DNA from 4 places in the Desulfitobacterium metallireducens DSM 15288 genome. Region 3 is predicted to be linked to each of the others. Evidence: riboswitches for the same ligand, from Rfam matches in the RefSeq annotation. Region 3 holds a riboswitch; each other region holds the start of a gene.
What was found. A riboswitch is a leader RNA that binds a small molecule or an ion and turns the genes downstream of it on or off. The one in region 3 is predicted to bind cyclic di-GMP.
Positions count from the first base shown of each region.

Region 1: linked by a shared signal. The riboswitch ahead of DESME_RS00210 (methyl-accepting chemotaxis protein) and the one ahead of DESME_RS03855 (Na+/H+ antiporter NhaA) in region 3 are both predicted to bind cyclic di-GMP.
Region 2: linked by a shared signal. The riboswitch ahead of DESME_RS13120 (cell wall-binding repeat-containing protein) and the one ahead of DESME_RS03855 (Na+/H+ antiporter NhaA) in region 3 are both predicted to bind cyclic di-GMP.
Region 4: linked by a shared signal. The riboswitch ahead of DESME_RS13460 (HD-GYP domain-containing protein) and the one ahead of DESME_RS03855 (Na+/H+ antiporter NhaA) in region 3 are both predicted to bind cyclic di-GMP.

Region 1 is NZ_CP007032.1:42,078-46,278, reverse strand. It holds gene DESME_RS00220 (glycosyltransferase family 2 protein) at 1-26, shown strand, start outside; gene DESME_RS00215 (heparan-alpha-glucosaminide N-acetyltransferase) at 44-733, shown strand; gene DESME_RS00210 (methyl-accepting chemotaxis protein) at 743-2,512, opposite strand; cyclic di-GMP riboswitch class I at 2,598-2,686, opposite strand; gene DESME_RS00205 (methylenetetrahydrofolate reductase C-terminal domain-containing protein) at 2,907-4,201, shown strand, end outside.
Region 2 is NZ_CP007032.1:2,696,077-2,700,277, forward strand. It holds gene DESME_RS13120 (cell wall-binding repeat-containing protein) at 69-1,502, opposite strand; cyclic di-GMP riboswitch class I at 1,576-1,659, opposite strand; gene DESME_RS13125 (HD-GYP domain-containing protein) at 1,676-2,767, opposite strand; gene DESME_RS16405 (hypothetical protein) at 2,891-3,013, opposite strand; tRNA gene DESME_RS13130 (tRNA-Leu) at 3,082-3,164, opposite strand; gene DESME_RS13135 (DUF5667 domain-containing protein) at 3,255-4,201, opposite strand, start outside.
Region 3 is NZ_CP007032.1:801,631-805,831, forward strand. It holds gene DESME_RS03850 (glutamine synthetase III family protein) at 1-864, opposite strand, end outside; gene DESME_RS03855 (Na+/H+ antiporter NhaA) at 1,064-2,263, opposite strand; cyclic di-GMP riboswitch class I at 2,339-2,439, opposite strand; gene DESME_RS03860 (manganese catalase family protein) at 2,569-3,408, shown strand; gene tsaA (tRNA (N6-threonylcarbamoyladenosine(37)-N6)-methyltransferase TrmO) at 3,455-4,075, opposite strand; gene DESME_RS03870 (energy-coupling factor ABC transporter ATP-binding protein) at 4,134-4,201, opposite strand, start outside.
Region 4 is NZ_CP007032.1:2,771,228-2,775,428, forward strand. It holds gene DESME_RS13450 (efflux RND transporter periplasmic adaptor subunit) at 1-47, opposite strand, end outside; gene DESME_RS13455 (DUF4395 domain-containing protein) at 211-609, opposite strand; gene DESME_RS13460 (HD-GYP domain-containing protein) at 713-1,774, opposite strand; cyclic di-GMP riboswitch class I at 1,899-1,984, opposite strand; gene DESME_RS15455 (DUF5667 domain-containing protein) at 2,287-3,375, opposite strand; gene DESME_RS15460 (polysaccharide deacetylase family protein) at 3,606-4,201, shown strand, end outside.

The DNA of each region.
Region 1 (4,201 bases), 760 kb from region 3:
CCTATCAACGAAAAGATAAAGTGTAAGAAAGTAAGGTGTTAATTTGAAAAATACCGCCTCTCGAATTCCCGAAATCGATCTATTACGAGCCCTTGCCCTCATTCTTATGATTCTCTACCATTTTATTTATGACTTGGATTTCTTCACTTCTGCCCCAGTTCAGGTCGATTCTTGGTATTGGTTTGTAGAAGGAAAGATTTCGGCCGTCTTGTTTATCTTCCTAGCAGGAGTGAGTAGCGGTTTCAGTCACCATCCATTCCGCAATGCTGTCAAAATCTTATCCTGGGCTCTGATTATCACCTTACTTACCTATATCGCAATGCCCGAGTCCTATATCCGCTTTGGAATACTCCATTTTCTGGGGGTGATGGCTCTTCTTTATCCCTTTCTCCAAAAACGTTCAACGGCTTTTTTAAGCTTCTACTCACTCTTTGCCCTAATCTTGGGATTCGTTTTATCTAACACGTATATCTCAGGACCTTGGCTTCTCCCTTTAGGAGTATATTACCCTGGATTTTCAACGATCGATATTTATCCTTTCTTTCCTTATAGTGGAGTTTCAGCTTTAGGAATCCTTTTCTACCGGTTTAAGTATGTTTCTTCTGATTTACAGGCCTCTTATTCTTTACCGTCTATAATAGAAAAGATGAGCAAACATTCTTTGCTCATCTATCTTATCCATCAGCCTATTCTTTTGTCTATTTTATTCCTAGTGCAAAAGACTTTCTTTTAACTCCTATGCTTAGTTGATCTTGTACTTAGCTAAAGACTGGTCTAGTTCTTCAGCCATCTTCGCTAGGAGCTGACTTGAAGAGGCGATCTCCTCCATCGAAGCGGCTTGTTCTTCTGAAGAAGCAGATACATTCTGAGTTTGATCAGCAATAACCCGACTGATCTGATCCAAATCGCGTACAGAAGAAGCAATTCGTTCATTTCCTTGGGTCATTTGCTCCATTTCCTCTGAAATCCCTTTGACCTGAGCCACAACTTTTTCGATTTGTTGTGCAATTTCTTCAAAGGCTTCTCCGGCTTGGGCTACGACCTTGGATCCCGTTTCTACGACAGAAGTCCCATTATTCATGGCACTAACGGCTTTCTCTGTATCTTGTTGCATACTGGCAATTAAATGCGCAATTTCCTTCGCTGCTTCTTGTGATTGTTCAGCTAATTTGCGAACTTCATCTGCAACTACAGCAAACCCTCTTCCTTGTTCGCCAGCCCGAGCTGCTTCAATCGCGGCATTCAGCGCAAGTAAGTTTGTTTGATCAGCAATGGCCGAGATGGTATCCACAATCTTGCCAATATCCTGAGATCTCTCGCCCAATTGAAGTGTGATTTCAGCAGAACGGTTCACCACAGACTGGATTTGTTTCATTTGTTCTATCGTTGTCGTAATCGCAGTACGACCTTCATCTGCTGATTGTGCTGTCCTTTCTGCAAAACTAACAACATTTCCTGTATTTGCTTGAATTTGTTCCGCACCCGCAGCGAGCTGCTCAGCTACAGCTGCTACTTCATCGACCGTCGTCTTTTGTTTTTCCGCGCCTTGAGCCATTTCTGTTACTGAAACGGCAACTTCACTGGAAGCTTGAGCAGATTGCTCGGCTCCAGCGGTTAACTCTTGAGAAGTAGCTGCAACTTGTGAGGAGGCTTGGGAAACTCTCTGAACAAGCTCACGCAAACTATCTGACATTTTATTGAAAGAATCCGCTAAATCGCCCAACTCATCTTTTGAAGACACATTCAGCTTTTCTCGAGTGAAATCCCCATTGGCAACAGCTTTACTCTCCTCTGCTACCTCGATAATGGGTCGGGATATTTTACGACTAAAATAAAGTGCAAAAGCAATAACTGCAACTAACGCGACCAGAATAATTCCTACGTTAATCCCTACCTGTTTACGCATATCTGCCTGGTATGTAGCTTGTTTCTCGCTCACACTTTTCTCAATATTATCGACCCAGTCCCCGGTACCGATAACCCAATTATAGGGTTTAAAAAGGAGCGTGTATCCTCTTTTCGGTAGCGGTTGTGTTTCATTGGGTTTAGCAAATTGATAATCGCTGTAACCCCCACCTTCTTGCTGCCCATTCTTAATAAATTCTTTTACATATTCAACCCCGTTGGGATCTTTAGATGCAAGACGGCTTTTCCCTTCTGTATCTCTTCCTAAAAGAACAACATTTATGCCTTCTGTCGTATCGATCCAAAAATAGTTGCTCCCATTAAAACGCAAGTCACGAACGAGATTAGCCGCTTTCACTTTAGCCTGCTCCTCTGTCAGTAACCCCTTTTGCTGTTCATTATAAACATTTTGTACTAAACTCGTAGCTGTTTCAACTTGTGCCTTCATCATAGCATCATATTCCTGAAATAAAGTTTCTCGATAATCCTGAATTTCATTATCCACGAGTTGAACTTGACTATAGACACTGTACCCTCCAACAAAGGCAGCCATAATCATGGCTATGAGCAAAAACGAAGCGATAAACTTAGACTTAATTTTTTTCAATTTATTCGTCCCCTTTAACTTTTTTAAAAAAATAAATCCCTGTATGGCGTTGCCAAAACAAGGATCAATTCGTCGTATCCTTTAACATGGCAACCCGACTATCTTTACCTCTGCCGAGGCTTTAGACTCGTAGCTTTGCGTCCTCGGCTTTCACTGAGTTTGCCTTTACAAATGTTTTGAAATAATCTCATAATTATCTTAATTTTCGACTTTCTCTTTTATTATCACCTTATTGGTTAAGAATTTCAACAATTATTTCTAATAATTGCAAAATAAAACTTTGGGAGTTCTATTGAAAGAATTGTCCAAATTGTACTACAATTAAAGAAAGTATATAAACAGGTCATCAAAGGTTTTACTTCGACCAAGGGAAGGGTAGGAAAGGGGAAAAAGGATGGAAAACCGATTTAAGGAGTCTCTGCTCGATAAGAAAACGATGTCTGTAACCTGGGAATTAGTTCCCGGTAGAGGCGCTCGAGAGAAAGCCCAAGAAAGTGCCCTCCTCGCTGCTGAACAAGCAGCCAAAGGAGGAAAGGTCCATGCCTTAACTATCACTGATAATCCCGGCGGAAATCCAGCGATGCTTGCAGACTATTTAGGTGAAGAGATCTTAAAACTAGGGATTGAACCTCTCGTCCACTTTACATGTAAAGACAAAAACCGTAACCAAATGGAAAGTCAACTTTATGCACTTGATCGTGCTGGAGTCCGTAATCTTTTAGTCATGACCGGAGACTACACCGAGTCAGGTTTCCAAGGGCGACCTAAGCCTGTTTTCGATCTTGATCCAACTCATGGTGTTGAATTGATCGGTGAAATGAACCATGGCTTGGAGTATCCCGGAATGAAAGGAATCATCCGTCACCAACCGAGTGATTTCTTTGCCGGAGCCGCTGTCTCTCCCTTCAAAGCAACTGAAGCGGAGCAGATGGTTCAATATTTTAAAATGAAAAAGAAAATAGCCAGCGGAGCTGAATTTATAGTGACTCAGCTTGGATATGATGCCCGTAAATTTCATGAAGTCCTTCAGTTTATAAAATTAAATGATTTAAATATTCCTATCATCGGTAATATTTACATTCTTCCTTATGGAGCCGCTCGGATCATGAACCAGAATAAACTTCCGGGCTGTGTTGTCACTGATAAACTCTTAGCTGAACTAGATCAAGAAAAAAAAGCTGAAGATAAAGGGTTAAGCGCCCGCCTACTCAGAGCGGCCAAAATGTATGCGATCATGAAGGGGATGGGCTTTGCTGGAGTACACATCGGCGGAAATAACGTTAAATACGAACAAGTTGAGTACATTATTAATAAGGGTGAAGAACTCAGTTCAAAATGGATGGATCTTATTCGTGAATTTGATTATCCTATCCCGGGTGGATTTTATTATTATGAAAAAGATGAGAAGACAGGACTCAATACAACAATCCCTGTTGATCGAAAGAATCTCCCGCTTAATGCTCCTGTCGGAGCAAGCTTCCGTGCCTTGCGTCTAATGCACAGCCTTATCTTTACTCCCAATCAAGCCTTTTTCCCAATTATGAGAAGTATTTATAAAGCACGAAAGAACCCCCGTAAACATAGTCTAGAACATGTCATTAAAGTGATCTCGAATGACTGTAAGGATTGTGGCGATTGTGCTTTACTGGATATGGCCTATCTTTGCCCCATGTCCCAATGCCCTAAAAA
Region 2 (4,201 bases), 1.3 Mb from region 3:
CGTTCATCATTCAAACGGTTAAAGGAGGATTTTATCATATACGATACAAGTGGTGCGGGAGACAGGACTTACATATTGATGTAGAATGTTACGCCTACATTTCTATCATATTTAATTCTTACGATTTTACCATCTAGAGTATAATCCTTATTTACATTACTCGTATCTTCCCAAGCAAGAGGAAGAATTAGTGAAGCCAAATAATCAGATTGTCCCGGAAGGAAGAATTCCCAAAGATGTTTCGCTGTGTTTTGCATAGACTCATTTTCTAAATCTTTAACAAGCATTGTTCCTTTGTCTGAATCTCCTGTAGGTGAGCTAACATAGATAGCATCCATGGATTCACCAAATTTTGTTGTTCCGTAAAAGATATATTCACCGTTAGTTTGTTTAATCATACCTAATTGAGTTGCTAATTTATCTAAAGGCTTATCTGAACTGATAACAGTTTGTCCTTGTAAATATTTTGCTGTATCACTAACAGCTAAATCGGAAACCACAGCGGGTCCACCAAAGGATACAATATCAGGAGTGACATTTGCCGTATGCAGTTGTTTAAAATAATCGGCAATTGCAGGAGGGAGTGAAGAAGAAGTACTGTTCACTAAAACAATCGGGTCTCCTGTAAGGGAGGCTAAAGCACTTCCTGCAAGAGCATCAGGGAAATTATTGCCCGAGGCAAGGTATAAATTTTCGGGATTTAAGGAAAAGGTTTTAAGAATTTGTCCTGCAGTCTCGTAACGGTCAGCACCCGAGAGACGAGTAATTGAGGTACTAGGAACAAGAGACTGAACTTGAGCCTTGATACTCTCAGGAACAGCTCCAATCCCTCCTATAATGTAAACCTGGGAAGGTTGGTCACTGGTCAAGAAATCTTTTACTCCTTGAGGCATTCCTTCTGACCCAACTAAAAGAATGGGGTATCCTTTACTACTGGCAATACTCGAAATGCTCAAAGCATCTGGAAAATTTTCTCCAGAAGCAATGACGACGGGTGTATTTTTAGGGGCATTGATTTTTTGAGTAATTAAGTTGTTTGTATCGAATCGGTCTTGACCGCCAATTCGTTCAATATTCGAGAACCCTGCTTGATTGAGTTGGTCGATAAAGTCTCGTCCGAGAACCCCCGCTCCCCCGATAATGTGAACTGTTCCCGACTTGTTAAGATGTTGTTTGATATAGTCCATAGCTTCGGTTGAACTCTGAGCCGTACTATCGGCAAGAAGAATGGGAGCATTCAGTTTCTTGGCTAATACACTAGCGGATAGAGCATCGGGAAAGTTATTCCCTGAAGTCAAAATGACATCATTAGCTGTGCCGTTATTCAGTTGTTCTGAAATCGCTTTAGCGGTCTGGAATCGGGATGTACCAAACAGGCGTTGAACAGCAGCCCCTTGTACTCTAACGGCTTGGGCTGTCTCAGCCTGGACAGGAATGCTTCCAAGGGTCATGGAAGTAAGGAAAATCGGAAGTGCAAGCCCCAATATTATTTTCTTTTTCATCAATTACTCCTCCGCTTCTTTAAAATCATTTATTTCTTTTTTCCATCATGACGGCAATCTTTCTCATTACACAATTAGCGACCTGGCAATCGTCAGCCACACTGGACGACCCATAGCTTTGCGTCCCTGACTTTCGCCAGGTTTGCCTTTGTCATTGTTTTTATATGATTTTCTCATTCTTCAAACTCCACCCGTTCTATAAAGCGCGTCGAATCTTGCATTAAGTTTACATAAGTATCCTGATGGAGACATCTTCCTTCCCTATCAAACAGCAAGTGAATAAGAGGTCGGATTGGCTTTTGGATAGGTACAGCTATTACCACCCCAACTTCACCTGTGTTTAGGGAAATTCTTGTGTTTTCGGGATAGAGGGTTAACGATTCTTTTAAAGCTTGAACCACTTTCGGATTAAAGTCTTTCCCTGATTCAGCAATAATCATTTCCAATGCATGATAAGGAGGCAACCCTTTTCGGTACGGTCTGTCCGCGGTCAAGGCTTCAAAAACATCAGCGACTGCTACAATTTGGGCATTCCTGTGAATATCATTTCCTTTCAATCCATAAGGATATCCCAATCCATTCCATCGTTCATGATGTTCTTTAATTATTGCCACAACACCCGGTAATAATGGGGTGTTTATTAACAATCCTTCGCCTATTAACGGATGTCGTTTCATGATTGCAAATTCTTCTTCTGTTAAACCTGCAGGTTTGTTAAGAATCGCCCTGGGTATTCTTAGTTTCCCTAAATCATGAAGGAATGCTCCCAAGGTTAAATCTCTAAGTTCTTTCTCTTCATACCCTAAACGCGTTCCTATGAGTGCAGAAAGCAATGCGACGTTAATGACATGTTTAAAAAGCTCATAATCATTTTTCTTAAATAAACTATAATTTAGTCTACCCGAATAAAAATCCATATGAATATCTTGTACCGAGAATTTATTGAGAATTTCTTCTACAAATTCTACTGTCTTTTCAATCTGTTCAGCTTCAATCATCCTTGCTTCATGATAAATACTCCATAAAGAACCAACGAGATTGACGTAGCCATCTTTCGGAATCTTTTTGATATTCTTTGTTCGGTGTATCAAAGAATTGTGGTTTTGTAGCACATAAACTTCATGATTTTTGATGCGTTTACGTATGCTTTCATTAATGAAAAGACCTTTTTTTAGTAACAAATTCCCTTTTGGATCAAATAAGTCTGCACATGCTGTCTCATTCAAAAATGAACTTGGACTTAACCTTTTCTTCACCAAATCCATTAAAAATATCCCTTCCTTGTTCAATCTCAAACATTTTACTTTAAAATAATCTTAAAGTAGTAGGATTTACATCGATTTCTACTATATCACAATATTCCCCATATTTTTTACTTTTTTTTCGAATTATTCCGACATATTTCTTACTATAAACAGCTTACGCATTGCTAATAAATTCCCCTCTGGGGAAATATTCAATATCTCATCCCACTGAAACTCTTTGTTGATTTTCCTTATTCTTTTCGACATAAAAAATCCTCCTTTTCCGTTCATCATTCAAACGGTTAAAGGAGGATTTTATTATATACGTATATAAGTGGTGCGGGAGACAGGACTTGAACCTGCACGGTTACCCGCTGGTACCTAAAACCAGTGCGTCTGCCAGTTCCGCCACTCCCGCATCTTTGTCCAAGCCCGTAGAAGAGCCGAACAAATAATATTGTAACGTATTTCTCTCAGATTGACAAGACTTTAATATTGTTATTTTTTGTTAATCTTTGTTTTGATTATTTTTGTTTTTATTATCTTGATCCCCGTGTTCCTTCTCAGTAGAAATCTTTTCAGATTGATTTAATTGAGTTTGTTGTGTTGGCTGTGCTTGTAGAGTTTGTTGTTGCTCCATATTTAAATCTTCTTGATCTTCTTTATCTTGCTCCTCTTTATTAGATTCGTTACCATTTGTAATATGCTCAGCTTTCTTTAACCCAAGATCCACTTGGAATTGCTCGAGAGCTTGCTTTTCTTGTTTTTTCAATTGCGCTTGATTCTGAGTTTCGGTCATATTTGTTGTGTTATCTACGTTAGAAGTTTGTACAGTGGTTGTAGTTGTAGAATCGGCTGTATTGTCACGATCATCAGTACGGCCGTCCATTTTTTCAGCTTTGGTCACGGCCTTTTCAACTGAGCGAACAATATTCAGTGCAAGTTTTTGAGCCGCTTGAGGTGGGAGCTTTTCTAACAGGTTTCCTAGAACCACCATGTTATTGCTGTTGACTTGGGTCAAAGCAGCTTGAACCTTTTGGGCCGTTTCAGAATTAGGATCCTTAACTTGATCTAAGAACATTTGAGCCTGCTCAATCTTTTCGTTGTATACAGTGAGTGTCTTCTCGGCTTTATCCATATCGCCCTTCTCAATCATGACTTTCGCTTCTGCTAAATTTTCTACAGCCTGTTGTTCGACAACTTCAGCTTTTTTCACGGGATCAAAGGTTAGCGCAACTTGAAGTTTGCCGATCAACGTTTCGAACCAATACAAAGGAGAATCCGGTAAAGTTCCAGGGTCAACTGTTTCACCATTCTGATCCTGCACCGTTGTCGCAGCAGGGTCTTCTGTCGTTACTGTAGCATCAGTTTGAGTTGAAGAGGTTACCGTAGAAGGATCGCTAGATTGAGTGGTTGTCAAGGTAACAGTTGATGTCCCTGTCGGCAATGTCTCAG
Region 3 (4,201 bases):
TTGCTGATTATGATCTGTAGCGATATTCGTGGATTCAAAAATCGGAGCAATTTCATATTGGCCTGGTGCGACTTCTTTGTGTTGTGTTTTGGCGGGAATCCCGAGTTTCCATAACTCAACATTGACGTCTTGCATGTAAGCGGTAACCCGTTCATTGATACTCCCAAAATAATGATCTTCCATCTCTTGGCCTTTAGGAGGCATGGCGCCGAATAGCGTACGTCCCGTGAGCAATAAGTCCGTTCTTTGCATATAGAACTTTTTATCAATCAAAAAGTATTCTTGCTCTGCTCCAACAGTTGCAATGACACGCTTACTCTCTGTGTTACCAAAAAGCTGTAGGATTCGAAGCGCCTGTTTGTTGAGGGTCTCCATAGAACGTAATAAAGGCGTTTTTCGGTCGAGGGCTTCGCCAGTGTAGGAACAAAAGGCGGTCGGAATACAAAGGGTGACGACGCCAGCATCTTCATGCAAGAAGGCAGGAGAAGTACAATCCCAAGCAGTGTAACCTCGTGCTTCGAAGGTTGAACGAATTCCGCCATTAGGGAAAGAAGATGCATCAGGCTCACCTTTAATGAGTTCTTTTCCGGAAAACTCCATAATAACATTGCCGTCAGCTGTAGGAGAAATAAAGGCATCATGCTTTTCTGCGGTGACCCCAGTCATCGGTTGAAACCAGTGCGTAAAGTGGGTTGCACCTTTCTCAAGGGCCCAATCTTTCATGGCATTGGCGACGACATCAGCAACTGCCGGCTCCAAAGGAGTTCCTTCATCAATTGTTTTCCTTAATGCTCTGTACGTATTTTTAGGCAGGCGTTCTTTCATTACTGAGTTGTTAAAAACATTAGCTCCGAAGATATCCATTTCTTATCCCTTCCTTTATGCATATTTTAATTATTTACTATAAAGTTATAAAAACAGAAAAAGACACCCTTATAGACTTCTCAACTTTCGAAAAGTCTTCTAAGAGCGCCTTTGCTCTAACCATTGTTAATATTAAATTAGCATATTTTCTAGTGAATTTCAAGGCAAATGAAAATGTATACAGAATTACGCTCAAAACTTAATTCTGTTTATGTTGGGTATTTGAGACTTCAGTTGCTTTTCTTTGAATTCTAAGCAACTTACTGGCAATAAAAGATAAAAATACAGATCCAGCACTAAAGAGTGCACCCATTTTAGCAGCTCCTTGAAGACTTGGATCAGTAAAGGCTACACCAGCTACAAATAAGGCAACGGTAAGTCCCATTGATGCGACCAGCCCAGCAACAAAAAGGTCTTTATGATTCATTCCTTTAGGTAGCGGAAAACCGATTAAAGCGGAAAGTGAACCCATTGTGAAGACCCCTAATGTTTTGCCAATGACTAAGGCAAAAAATACTAACCAAGTCACTGTACTGATTCCCGAGAACTGAACACCTGCATTCGTCAAACCAAATAATAAGAGCCCAAAATCGACGAAGATTTTCCAATCGTGTTCAAATTCCTTTAAAGTTGAAGGGTCTGGATCTTCGGGATCGTCTTCAAACAGACCGGCCTGCTCTTTTGTAGGATGCGGCAAAAATGGAACAATAAAGACTAAGGCAAGCGATGAATGGATACCGGTTAAATAAAGACCGATCCAACTCAATGTTCCTCCGAAGATAATATATGGCCAGTAGTTTTTAACATTCTTTTTTCTCAAAAAGTAAGCAATTAACATTCCAGTAAGCGTAAACAATAGCCACACAGGAGCTATTGGATTTAACGGATCAGGATAAAAGAGGGTAATGATTAAAAGACCAATTCCATCATCTGCGATCGCTAATAATAATAAAAAGGAAACAGCCGGATGATATGCTCCGAAGACAAGTCTGGCAACTAGCCAGGCTAAAGCGATGTCAGTCGCAGTAGGAATTCCCCACCCTTTGAGAAAATCGGGGCTACCCATAAAGTGATTAAGAACTAGATAAATAACGACTGGACCAATAACTCCACCAAAGGTTGCCATAATAGGGCTGATAGCCCGTTTAAGGGGATTTAAGTCCCCACCGGGTAATAGACTTTGGGTGATTTCCACTGTCGCCATAGCGAAAAAGAAGACCATAAAAATATCATTGACAAAAAAGTGAAGTGAGAAATTACCGAATAATTTATTGTGAACAAAGTGATTGTAGCTTTCAGGTGTTAAATTGGCCCAGATTAAAGCCATTATTACGCCTGCAATAAGGGGAATCGAAAATTCTTGTAAGAAATTAATCCTTTTCCTTGTTTGATCTGTCACAGTTAATTCCCTCCTTAAAAAATAAAAGGAGAGCAGTCCTAAAAAGGAACCGCTCTCCCCTGAGAAGTTCAAAAAACTTGTAGCTTGGCGATCTTAGCTGATGTTTGCTCATGTAATCAACCGTAGACCCATAGCTTTAGCGTCCTTCGCTTTCACGAAGTTTACCCCAACACAATAAAAGATTATACAATTATTAGTATTCTACAATAATCAGATTGCAGATGCAATTCTTTTTGGATAGTATTTGATTTTTCTACAGAAAATAAGCATGATTGTATTTTAACTTCGAGAAGGAGGGTTTCGCGTTGTTCAAACATATCAAAGATATGGAATATACCGTTCATGTGGATCAGCCTGATCCGAGATTCGCGAATCTATTGCTCGAGCAATTTGGTGGGCCCCATGGTGAGCTTAAAGCCGCAATGCAATACATGACGCAAAGTGTAGCGTGTAATGATTCCAAAATACGGGATATGCTTCAAGATATTGCTGCGGAAGAAATGAGCCACTTAGAAATGGTCGGCGAGTGCATTTCGCTGCTTCTTGGACCAACAGACAATATTTCTCGCGATTTTCCGGCACTCCATATGGCACTCTTGGCAGGGGGACCTCCCTTGATGAATTCGATGGGAATTCCTTGGACAGGGGCATATATTGAATCCACTGGGGACCTGTATACCGATCTCTCTTCTAATTCAACAGCGGAGCTTAGGGCTAAATTGATTTATGAACGGTTGCTCCAACAAACAGATGACGCTGGAGTTAAAGACATGGTTCGTTTCCTACTTAGTCGGGAAGAGTCTCATAACTTTTCCTTCATGCAAGCTATTAATACTTTGGCAGGGACAGGCGTGAATAAGAATTTCCGTGATTCAGAGTTCTCGAAAAAGTATATGAACCTGTCTACGGGAATGGGAGATGCTCGGGGACCTTGGAATCAAGGGAATGGGATTCAATATGAAGAAAATCCTAACGAGAAATATGGTGGACCCGCTCAATACGGTAAGGATCGCGGACCTGATAGCCCGGGTGAGATAGGGCCAGGATATACGGATCGTACTCGCAACAATCCACAATTTGCTCAACCGCAGTCCCCTAATCCTTCACCAGTGACAAAGCCTCAATCTCCTTCTCCACTGCATTAAATCAAATTACCTCCGCATCATGATACGGAGGTAATTTTTTATCTTTTTATTTTTGAGAGGTTTTTTTTGAAGTTACTCGCAGGCTTCTTGAAAGCTTAGGCGAAGAAGGAACATGGGTATGATGCGCCTGTTTATGACTGTGTTCCTGGTTGTGGACATGAGTATGCTCATGCTCATGCTCATGCTGAAGGCCTAACATATGTGCAACTAAATGATCTTTATCCTGAAGCTGATCAAACCAGCCATCATTAGCATCTGATTTGAGGTCAATTGCACGAATATAGGGTTTGAGATCTAGTAACGGGGTGCCATTATAGACATCAATTCCAGAAATCAGAATTTCGTTTCCTTCAATCCCCTTTAACTCGACGATGCTTAAGCCGATTGGGTTGGGACGTTTGGGGGAACGACTGGCGAAGATGCCAACTTCTATTTCCGGTGCCCAGGAAGGATGAATATGAAGATTAATGTTTTCTTTAATTTGGTCTAAATAAAAGAAAACATAAAGATAGCGGTAAGTTAGTAGTTGATCGAGGCCTGCTTGATACTCTGGATCAAGTGTTATCCAGAATTCACCAGGGGCGTTTTCTGGGGGTTGATGAGGGATTGGAAGTCCTGGAAGATAAGGAGAATGAATAGTACCAATGGATTGTAATTGAATCTTCACTGAAAATACCTGCCTTTCGTTCATCCATGTTAAGAATCGTGCAATTCTGAGAAATACGTCATAATCCACTGTGTTGACGTGCAGCTCCAACATGAAAATGGGAACGAGTATGAATAAGGTTAACGT
Region 4 (4,201 bases), 1.2 Mb from region 3:
ACTCCTATTGTAGCTACTAATAATCGTACATTTGTCTGTTTCTTCAAGCCCTTACATCCTCCTCATCCTCGAACCGACCGTTCGGTCACTCATGAGTATTATACAACTCACCCTAGGAGGTTCGTCAAGCGATTCTTTATGCGGGAAACGCATGAAAAAAGCAGAAAAAAAGCCACGAAGTATTCACTCCGCAGCTCAGTTTCCCTTGACTTAAAACTTTTTAACTTGCTTATAGAAAAAGGATCCCAAAGAGAGTCCGAACATCGCCAATAAGGCAAGTCCCGCGACAACTCCAGCAACAATATAGCCAGCCGATGCCCATCTCAGCTCAAAAAGTACAAAGGAGAGGGTCAATAAAACGACTGTTAATTGATTATCAAAACGAGTTAACTCGTATGCTTGCGTTGGAACACGATCAATCCATTGGCTAAAAAAGGGTTTCGCGAAAAGAATGAACAAATTCGCTTTCATACCAAAAAGAAGTCCAACCCCTTCAATCAACCATAATATCGCAATAAATAAAGGCAGCTGTTCAAAAAAGGCAAGAATAAAAAAGGCGATAATTCCAGTCTGATTTGCTCTGATATAAGGAATGGGGACGTCTTTCATAGCTCGAACTCCTTTTCCAAAGGTTATTTAACCGTATGCAAATAGGCTTATAGCTGCTTATCTGTTTTGTTAGTGTATTCTTTTTAGACTTTCTTGTCAAACCTCACTCGAAAATCGATTCAATAAACGTGGTCCGTTCCTTAACTAAGTCATATTCCTTTGCTTTGACCTGATTTAAATCTTGGCCCGCGAGTAAGACGCGCACAATCGGGCGCATCGGTAAGCTCTTATTTTGATCGACAACAATTCCAATCTCTCCCGTATTGAGCTTAACTGTACACCCCGTGGGATAAGCTGCAATATGTTTTAAAAAGGTAACCACCAAATCATGGGGGAACAACTTGTCTGAGCAACCCATTAAAATTTCACAAGCCTCATGAGGCAACATTCGCGTATGTCCCGGTCCGTCATTAACCATATTATCATAGAAGTCAGCGATCCCGACAATCTGGGCCAACTGATGAATTCCTTCTCCCTCTAACTTTCGGGGATAACCTGATCCATTCATTCTCTCATGATGTTGAAAAGCGATATGGGCACTTAAAAGATTTAGCTCCCGTTTTGAACGCAAAATATCGAACCCTAAACTCGTATGAGTTTTATAAAGATCCTCTTCCTTCGTCGTAAACGATTCGCGCTTGCGTAATAGCTCTTTCGGCAGCTTCACGGTTCCGATATCATGAAACAATGCGCCGATCGCTAAAGCCTCTAAGTTATTTTGATCCAGTCCTAACGCCTTACCTAAGACAATCGAGAGGACACAGACGTTGACCGAATGCGCAAAGATTTGATTATCATAGCTCCGCATATCCGTCAAGCTGATAAAAATCTCTTTTTGAAATAGGATATCCTCGATGATATTGTTCACAGCCTTTTTTACCTTGAAGCCATCAAAGTCTTTCCCCACTTGAACGGCTTGTCCAGAAAACTCTAGGGAGGCCATCGCTTCACGCCGATGTTCCTCAGTAATCACATCCTCAAGGACGATATCCTTTGTTTCCTCATCATCTACATAGACAATGTTTATCCCCAGGTCTCTTAAGCGCTCAATGTAGGAAGGAGTAAAAGCAATTCCCCTACCCAGCAAAACGCGACCATCATTAGCGTAGATGGTCCGCCCCAACACATCTCCTTGTTTTAACCGATTGATACTTAACTGGCGCACTAAAAATCTTCCTTTCATGTCATATAAAGCTTCTATCTCGAAATCGTTTCTATCTCAAAATTCCCTCAGAAATAAAAAAATCGCAAGCAACAGGCAGGCGACAATAGCTCAGTATTAAAACGCTTTCGGTGGCTTGGCAGTCATCAGAAGAACTCTGGAAGACCCATAGCTTTGCGTCCTTGGCTTTCGCCAAGTTTGCTCTTGTCGATGTCCTATATTTATATAATATCATCAATTTCCAACTTAAAATAGACGTAAAATAGATCAATTCCCATTATTTCGTCATAATAATACTAATTTCATCAAGTTCCATAATTTATAAGGAACTAAAGCGAAGGAAAACTCCCCAAAAAGACGTATAATTCCTCGAGAGGGCTAGTTTAGGGAGAACTAGTTTTCCTCTTTCTCATGTAGTTGGTTTCTTTTTGGGGTCCTCGTCAGGAGGACCTTTTTTTTGCCATAGAAAAACGAAAGCTCGACCACTTTTGGTCGAGCTTTTTGCTTACCGTTGTTTAACGTTCGTTGTCTTCGCTTTCTTGTGCTTTACCAGAATTTTGATTTTTCCCCTTTGAGGCCGCATTTTCTCGCCCTTGTCCGTTATTTTCCTTCGGAGCGACTTGTTTTTGTTCGGGTTGCTTTTGTTCTACTTCCTTTTGATTCTGTTCTAACTGTTTATTTTCTACTTCCACTCCGTCATTTTGCTCTTCAAGTTTTTCTTGTTCAACAAGCTCAGTTTTTTCTTTAGGTTCCGCTTGTTTTAGCTGACCATTCGCATTCGCTTTGCTATTATCCGTTACCGACATGGTGGCTACTGATGTATCCGTTGCCACTGTGACAGGCTCCGCTGAATTTACGGCGTCAGATTCAAGACTATTCTGAAGTTCATCCAAAGAATCTTGTTCTTCTTGCGTTAATTCGCTCGTCTCGACATTTTTAGTCGCTTTTCTCAGCTCTCTAGCAAGTTCGATTTGATCTTTCTTCTCCATCTTGGCGATACTCTTTTCCATGGACCGAACAATGTTAAGAGCGACTTTTTCCGAGGCCTGAGGAGGCAGTTTATCTAAGAGACCCCCTAACGTTTGAATATTTTGAGCATGGGATTGACTCAGGGCTAACTCAAGTTTCTGAGCTGTTTCTGAATCCGTTGCCGTAAGATCGTTTAAAAAAGCTTGGGCTTCAGTTAACTTTTGCGTATAACCCTCCATGGCTGTTTGCGCCTTTTCAGTATCTCCGCTCTCAATCATGATCTCAGCTTCAGCCATTTTTTCTAAGGATTGCTTCTCTAAGAGCTGTGCCTTTGCCGCAGGATCGGTTGTTAATATCACTTGAAGCTTAGCGATTAGTTCGGTTAGCCAATAAAAAGGAGAATCAGGGAGAGTCCCCGGGTCCACGATGTCTCCGTTCGCATCAACCACTGGGTCAAGGCCCGTGCTACTGGTCGTATCTGTCGCACCCGTGGTGCTTGTCGTATCCGTAGTCGCTGTTGTACCTGTAGTCCCTGTCGTAGCTGTACCATCTACGGCCAAAGCTAATGGAGCACTCAGAGGGAGCGTACAAAGGGATAACGATAATGCAAATGCTAAAGCCTTAATTTTTTTCATCTTAGCCACTTCCTTTTAAATAACACTTTATTACACTTTTCCTTTATGATGTCATTATAGAACTATAAAATGACTAAAAATACCCTATTTTCGCAAATCGGGAGAATAAGCCTAACCAAACAGGACCTTTGGACTATCCCATAATATCCTAACTTATTTTGACAAAATGAGGGAAATTAAATTATCATACAATTAGTGCAATTGATTACATTTGAACCGGAGGAATCCTCGTGAAAAAGAAGTCATTCCTGTTAATAACGCTAATAGCGCTACTCAGTATTGTCGTTACCCTAAAATTTGTAAGCGGATCCTTCTTTAAAAACGATCCCTCTTCAGCCATCTCTGTAGAAGCACAATCAACCGACGTACAAGAAACTAGCGCTTCAATTTCCACTGCGCAACCCTCTACGGACCCATCAACTCCTCCAGCCTTTACCGAAAATCAGAAAAAAGCCCTCAGTCTATATGACCAAGGGCTTAAACTCTATTATGAGCGGCAGTTTGTTTCTGCCTTAGACCTCTTTAATGAAGCCTTAACTTTAGACCCAAACTGCTATCAAGCTTTAAATGGCAAAGGAGCAACTTACGCTTTTCAGGGCCGCACAAACGAGGGAATTGTCTTGATTAAACAAGCCCTTGAGCTGAAACCCGATTTTGTATATGCCCATTTTAACTTAGGCTTAGCCCACGAACTGGCCGGTCACTGGACTGAGGCGATTGATAGTTACCATGAGGCACTTAAGCTAGATTCCAAAGATGTCTGGAGTTATTACGGCATTGCCAGTATCTACGGCAGGCAAGGAAATGTCGGAAAAGTCATTGAATA